3 regions of the Chryseobacterium sp. JV274 genome follow, and region 2 is predicted to be linked to each of the others. Evidence: riboswitches for the same ligand, from Rfam matches in the RefSeq annotation. Region 2 holds a riboswitch; each other region holds the start of a gene.
What was found. A riboswitch is a leader RNA that binds a small molecule or an ion and turns the genes downstream of it on or off. The one in region 2 is predicted to bind S-adenosylmethionine.

Region 1: another riboswitch for S-adenosylmethionine. It lies ahead of CHRYMOREF3P_RS16630 (alpha/beta fold hydrolase); the one in region 2 lies ahead of CHRYMOREF3P_RS12600 (TonB-dependent receptor plug domain-containing protein).
Region 3: another riboswitch for S-adenosylmethionine. It lies ahead of CHRYMOREF3P_RS15850 (SusC/RagA family TonB-linked outer membrane protein); the one in region 2 lies ahead of CHRYMOREF3P_RS12600 (TonB-dependent receptor plug domain-containing protein).

The regions. Positions count from the first base shown of each region.
Region 1 covers NZ_LR824569.1:3,598,236-3,600,438, reverse strand. Annotated here, with positions in the region: gene CHRYMOREF3P_RS16635 (ACT domain-containing protein) at 1-371, opposite strand, end outside; gene CHRYMOREF3P_RS16630 (alpha/beta fold hydrolase) at 371-1,315, opposite strand; SAM riboswitch class I at 1,382-1,488, opposite strand; gene CHRYMOREF3P_RS16625 (MGH1-like glycoside hydrolase domain-containing protein) at 1,677-2,203, shown strand, end outside.
Region 2 covers NZ_LR824569.1:2,729,653-2,731,855, forward strand. Annotated here, with positions in the region: gene CHRYMOREF3P_RS12600 (TonB-dependent receptor plug domain-containing protein) at 1-1,106, opposite strand, end outside; SAM-I-IV-variant riboswitch at 1,404-1,501, opposite strand; gene CHRYMOREF3P_RS12605 (outer membrane beta-barrel family protein) at 1,620-2,203, shown strand, end outside.
Region 3 covers NZ_LR824569.1:3,437,221-3,439,423, forward strand. Annotated here, with positions in the region: gene CHRYMOREF3P_RS15840 (hypothetical protein) at 1-437, opposite strand, end outside; gene CHRYMOREF3P_RS15845 (type II 3-dehydroquinate dehydratase) at 509-916, opposite strand; SAM riboswitch class I at 1,162-1,260, shown strand; gene CHRYMOREF3P_RS15850 (SusC/RagA family TonB-linked outer membrane protein) at 1,344-2,203, shown strand, end outside.

The DNA of each region.
Region 1 (2,203 bases), 870 kb from region 2:
ACCTGATTCAAAAGTAATGGGAAAACATTGTTTCTTGCCAGCTCAGCAAATACTTTATTGAAATCTTCTGCTACAAAACCGATCACAGAAACATTATTGATACTATAGATCTGAGAAACTTTTCCAGATTTTCTTTCTGCTTCAAACTCATCAATAAGACAAGCAACTGCTTTTTCTGCATCAATTTCCTGAACCAAGATAGAAATTCCGTTTTCTATGGCCTGTTGGGAAATTACTCCTACACTGATACGCGCTAAGGTAAGCGCTTTAAAAATTCGTCCGTCAATCCCGATTTCTCCCAGGAAATCTTCTCCTTCAAATTTGATGATTGATCTGTTCTTCAAAAATTTTATTTCGTTAGCATTTTTCATTACTTCTGTAAAATGTTTTTAATGATATTATTTAATTGTTGATATTCCATTAAGAAGGCATCATGCCCGTGTATAGATTGGATCTCGTGATAAGAAACATTCTTATTTTTCTCTTTTAAGTTTTCAAAACACATTCGGATTTCAGAAGCAGGAAAGAATAAGTCTGTATCTACGGAGATCATGTGCATTCGTGCCTGTATTTTATCCAGTGATGGTTCATCAGCATTAATATTCATTAAGAGATGATTCATCAGTTTGTACGCTTTTAAACTAAATCTTTCGTTTAGTGCATTACCATGATAAACCAACCAGTCTTCTGATTCCAGACATTGTTTGTCCTGGTTATATTGGTTTTGAAATCTGTCATTGAGCGACTGTGGTGTTCTATAACACAGCATGGCATGAATTCTTGCTTTCTGTAATGGTTCTTCTTTATCATTCAATAAAAATTTCTGAACCAGACATTGTGCATGAAGCCAGTCGTGTGTTCTGTAATCACAGGCAATAGGAATAAATATTTCTGCAAGATCCGGCTGCTTGGCAAGCATTTCCCAGGCAATTCCTCCTCCCAGAGAGCCCCCAATAATGGCGTATAGATTTTTGATATGTAAAGCTTCAAGCCCTTTTAGAAATATCGCAGCGATATCTGAAGGCGTGAAATCTTCATAGTCTTCAATTAAAAAATTGTCATAACCGTTTCCGGGTATATTGAAACACAGAACTGTATATTGATTGGTATCAACAATCTGATTTTCTCCTACCAATTGTTTCCACCAACCTTTTTCTCCGGATACATCTGAGTTTCCGGTAAGTGCATGATTGATTAAAACAATGGGTGCTGTAAACAGATCTTTCCCAAAAAGCTGATAGCTTAACGGGATATGGTATTCCTTTTGGGAATTGGTTTGATACGAAAGATTTATATAGTTTAATTCTGTTTTCAATTCTATTATATTTTAATACAAATACAATTGAAAATGCCACAGGAAATGGCTGAAAAGAACTTCAGTAAGTTATCTGTCCAAAATACTTTGGTAGAACGTAGCACCTTCTTTGCTTGCGCAAAGGGTTGCTAAGGTTTCATAGGGTCTAATCCCTCAACCTTTCTTGATAACATTTTCAATATTTGAATGAACGAATGATGCAAAGGTAGTTCTTTTCTTTTAATTTCAAAAAAAAAATATTTTAATATTTAAAAAAGCCCTTAAATACAAGTATTTCAAAACTATATTAATAATTGTTCAGATGAAAAAAATTGGAATTATTTTTCAAAAAAACTAACTTCGTATGGAAAAATGATGAGATATGACCGCCGAAAAAGAAAGATTACAAGATACTAAATGGAAAAACTGGGGACCTTATGTAAGCAACCGACAGTGGGGAAATGTACGTGAAGATTACAGCTCAAACGGGAATGCCTGGGATTTTACCAATCATAATAATGCTGAAAGCTATGCTTACCGCTGGGGAGAAGAAGGCATCGCCGGAATTTCTGATGTAAAGCAACTTTTCTGTTTTGCTTTTTCATTCTGGAACAAGAAAGATAAAATGGTAAAAGAACGATTCTTCGGATTGAGTAACCCTCAGGGAAATCATGGTGAAGACATCAAAGAAATCTTTTATTACCTGGACAATACGCCTACCCACAGCTATATGAAAATGGTGTATAAATATCCGATTAATGAATTTCCTTACGATGATCTTGTTATAGAAAACGGAAAACGAAGCAAAAAGGAACCGGAATATGAGATTTTCGATACCGGAATTTTTGATAACGATGAATATTTTGATATTTTCATTGAATACTGTAAAGCCGATCACAACGATATCTT
Region 2 (2,203 bases):
CGGTAGCTGTAACCTCCAAATGAGTAAACCTTCCATTCCTCATTAACAGGAATTTCAGAATTAAAGAAGAGCTGTCCGGATTGCAGCTTAGACTGTCCTGCTCTCAGACTGAAATCTTTTCTCTCTAATCCTCTGTAATTAAGTTCCTGGGAGGTAAAATCTTTACCTAATAATTTTTGAAGGTCCGAAATACTATTTGCTCCCGAAATCTGAGACTGAAAATCCGGTGCAAAATATCCAACCTTACCTGCATATTGTTTAATTGTATTGATAATCTGCTGAGTATTGGAAGTATTGGTAATATTTTTATACAACCCATCAATATTCACTCCATCCTGTAATGCTCTGTAATTAATGGCATTATAGGCATTGAAAATATCTCCTTCTCTTACTCCGGCTCTGGAATAAGGGTCGCGGTATTGGGCAGAACCTGTAACGTTAAAAAATCCGGTCTGTCCAATTTTAGCTCCATAATTAAGGTCTACAGAAATGGTCTGTCCATCCACTCCTCCGGAGAAATTATTGGCAACAGGTGAAGCATATCCACCTAAAAACACCTGTCCGGAAAGCCCCAATCTTTTTTTCAATCCAAGGTTAACGACTCCAGCAATGGCATCAGAACCATATTGGGCAGAAGCTCCATCTCTTAAAACCTCAATTTTTTCTAAAGCAAAAGCTGGAATAGCATTAAGATCGGTTCCCACAGATCCTCTTCCCGGTGTGAGGGTAACATTAATCAATGAAGACTGGTATCTTCTTTTTCCATTGAGTAAAACTAAAACCTGATCCGGACCTAAACCTCTTAAAAGAGCAGGATCTACAAAGTCAGTTCCATCGTTAACCGTGTGAGAAGTGGATGAAAATGAGGGTACAATATAATTTAAGGCCTGGCTGATACTATTAGTCGGGCTCTGTTTTAAAATTTTTGATATATTAATGATGTCTACCGGAACAGGTGTATCTGTCAATGATCTTCCGGAACCTCTTGATCCAAGGATGACTACATCTTCTATTTTCTTAGATTGTAACGTGTCCGTCTGTGCGTAATAAAATGTAGAAATAAGCGCAATAGAAGGAACAAATATTTTTTTCTTGAAATTATGCATGTTATTTGTTGTTTACTTTTTGTTGTTAAAAATTGTTTTTTGAGCAATACAAATCCCGTATCCCTAAATTTTAAGGTTACATAAATGTTCGAAATGTTTGTATTATTTTTTAGAAATAGAAAAGGCTAGAAGCAACAACACATGCGCATATAGAAATGGCATGAAAACATATGGGAATAATGAAGATTCACTTCATGATCCGAAGAATAAAAGATAACTGATGTAAGGAGATTTCCCTTGTCTTTAAACATTTGAATTTAACTTTAAAACAAAAATTCAAGATGGGATAATGATAGAATGATAAACATTTTTTCCGGAAGATCCGGCTTATCGATTGCAGCACCTTGCTTGTTTTTGCAGGTTGCTATCCCATCTAGAGATTCTTGATAATTACCCGGCAAAGATATAATTATTTCGTAAATAAAAAAATATTTAACCTAAAATTCGATTTTCAACATTTTAGCGTAACAAATTATCTTTTTCAGCGTCTAACCGGATATCAGTAAAAACATTATGAAAAAAACGATTTTCGCGTTATCCTTATTAAGCTCTGTTTTTGTCTTTTCACAGGAAAAAAACAACAAACCTCAGGAAAAGCAGATTGAAGGTGTAGTCATCACCAAAACTAAAAAAGCAGTTGAACAAAAGGCAGACCGTACTATTTTTGACTTTTCCGAGCAACCTCAGCTGAACAACGGAAACGTATTGGAAGGAATAAAAAAGCTTCCTGGACTGGTATCTACCGACATCGCAGGAATGATGTACCAGGGAAAAATGCTGGAAGTATATCTTAACGGAAGACCTCTGAACATCACATCCAATGAATTGAACTCCTTTCTTGAAGGAATGCCTGCCAATTCTGTAGAAAGAATTGAGGTAATCACTCAACCCGGCGCTGAATTTCCGGCTACATCCGGAGGTGCAATCATGAATATCATCACGAACAAAAATGCCAATAAATATTTAACTGCTACGTATTCCGGAAATTATTCTTTCACAAATTATGACAAGTATAGAAGCAGAACGACCAACTCCGTTAATTTAAATGCCAGAAATAAATATTTCGGATGGCAGCTGAATGTTGGTCAAAACTACCG
Region 3 (2,203 bases), 710 kb from region 2:
TAATATTTTTGACAGCTTTCAATCAATTCATCCTGTTCATCAAGTTTTATGACTGTTGATTTGATTGATTCTTCAGTTAAATGTTTTATGATCATAAAATGTTTTGAAGAAAAGTAAGATTCTTCGTCCAATATCTTATCTAAATACTTTGGAGTAGTGAAAGTCATCCAGTATTTTGCTTTGTTGGAAAAGGTAATAGTTACTTCTATGGCATCAGATTCAATATTTTCTATTGGATCATCTATGTTAATAGAAATTATTTCCGGATCATTGTCTGCACTAAAATAAAATTGTGAATACCATCTCAGTTTTCCTTCGTCATTCCAGATTCTTATATTTTCATCATTTATTTCTTCAACGATATAAGATTTTCTCTTCGTTAATTGCCCGGAATATATGCCAATGCTTTTACAGTAAATCTTATCCTTTATCTTCATAAATTATTCTCTTTTTATACATAATTATCTGTGAGAATCTGTGCTATCTGTGGGAAAATATAGACTGAAAATTACTTCAGGCTCAATAAAGCCAATCTGTACCCATCCATTCCAAAGCCGGATAAAACAGCATCTGTATTCGCTGCCGTTACAGATTTCTGGCGGAATTCTTCTCTTTTGTATATATTGCTGATATGTACTTCTACTTTTGGCTTGCGGATATTCTTTAAACAATCAGCGATAGCATAAGAATAATGGGTAAATGCTCCCGGGTTAATTACCACTGCATCAAAATCATCCTCCTGAAGTCTGTTGATAAGCTCGCCCTCAATATTGGACTGATAATACTGTATTTCATGAGACTGAAACTCGGATTTTAAATTTTCCAAATAACTTTCCATGGAAACATTTCCATAAATTTCCGGTTCCCGCGTGCCCAAAAGATTGAGATTAGGCCCATTTATAATCAAAACTTTCATCCTATAAAATTAAAAAGTTTTTTCAATTAATAATACAAAAATTAAGATGTCCTCAAATATTTGTTCCATTGAATTATTAATAATGATATTTGTCATGTTTGAATAAATGGTAACGGCTACAACTCCTTATTGTAATGAGTTTTATTAAAATTTTATGTTAATTATTAAAAATTTATCATGAAAAATAAATAAGTCTACTTGTTTTGTAGACTAAAAGTTTTTAGCTTTGCAAACATATTTCGATCGGCTTATAAAGAAAGATGGAGGGAACTGACCCCGTGAAGTCTTAACAACCTACCCATTGGGCAAGGTGTTACGTTCAGCCTTTTAAGGAAAAATAAGCATTTGGTTTATCGTATTTATCGATGCCCTTTGCTGACTTTTCTGCAAAGGGCTAAATTTTAATATATGATAAATAAAATTGATTATGACTAGTAAAACTTTATTTAATTCTAAAGCTTGGATACCTCCGGTTGCTGCTTTTTTTCTGGGAATTACCAGTGTAAATGCACAGAATTCCAAGCCGAAAAAAGATAGCCTTCATGAAAAAGAGATTGATGAAGTAGTAGTGGTAGCTTACGGAAAAGCGAAAAGAAACAGCTATACCGGTTCCGTGGCTACAATTTCCAGCGATAAAATCAATAACAGACCTGTAACGAATATTACGAAAGCATTAGAAGGACAGGTTGCAGGGATTCAGACTACCAGTGCATCAGGCCAGCCAGGTGCGGTTTCCACGATCCGAATCAGAGGAATTGGTTCAATAAGCGCTTCCAGCGATCCGTTATATGTAGTGGATGGAATTCCTTTTGATGGAAATCTGAACTCTATCAGTCCCAGCGATATCGAATCTATAAGTGTTCTGAAAGATGCTACAGCAAGTGCTTTGTATGGTTCAAGAGGAGCAAATGGGATTATCATCATTACTACAAAATCAGGTAAGAAAGGGGAAGCGAAAGTTAATTTTAATATCAGTCAGGGATTCTCCGGAAGAGCGGTAAAAGACTATGAGCAGGTAAATACAGATCAGTATTTTCAACTTTACTGGGAAGCATTGAGAAATGGATATCAATCCGGGAAAGTTTCTTCTCAGCAGGCAGCTCAGATGGCAACAGACAACCTTGTTTCTTCATTAGGGATTAATCCATATGGGACAGCTTATCCAAAGCCGGTAGGTACAGATGGAAAACTATTACCTGGCGCATCACCACTTTGGAATGATGACTGGAGAGATATCTTGCAGAGAGTGGCTTCAAGAAATCAGGTGGATCTTGATATCAGCGGAGG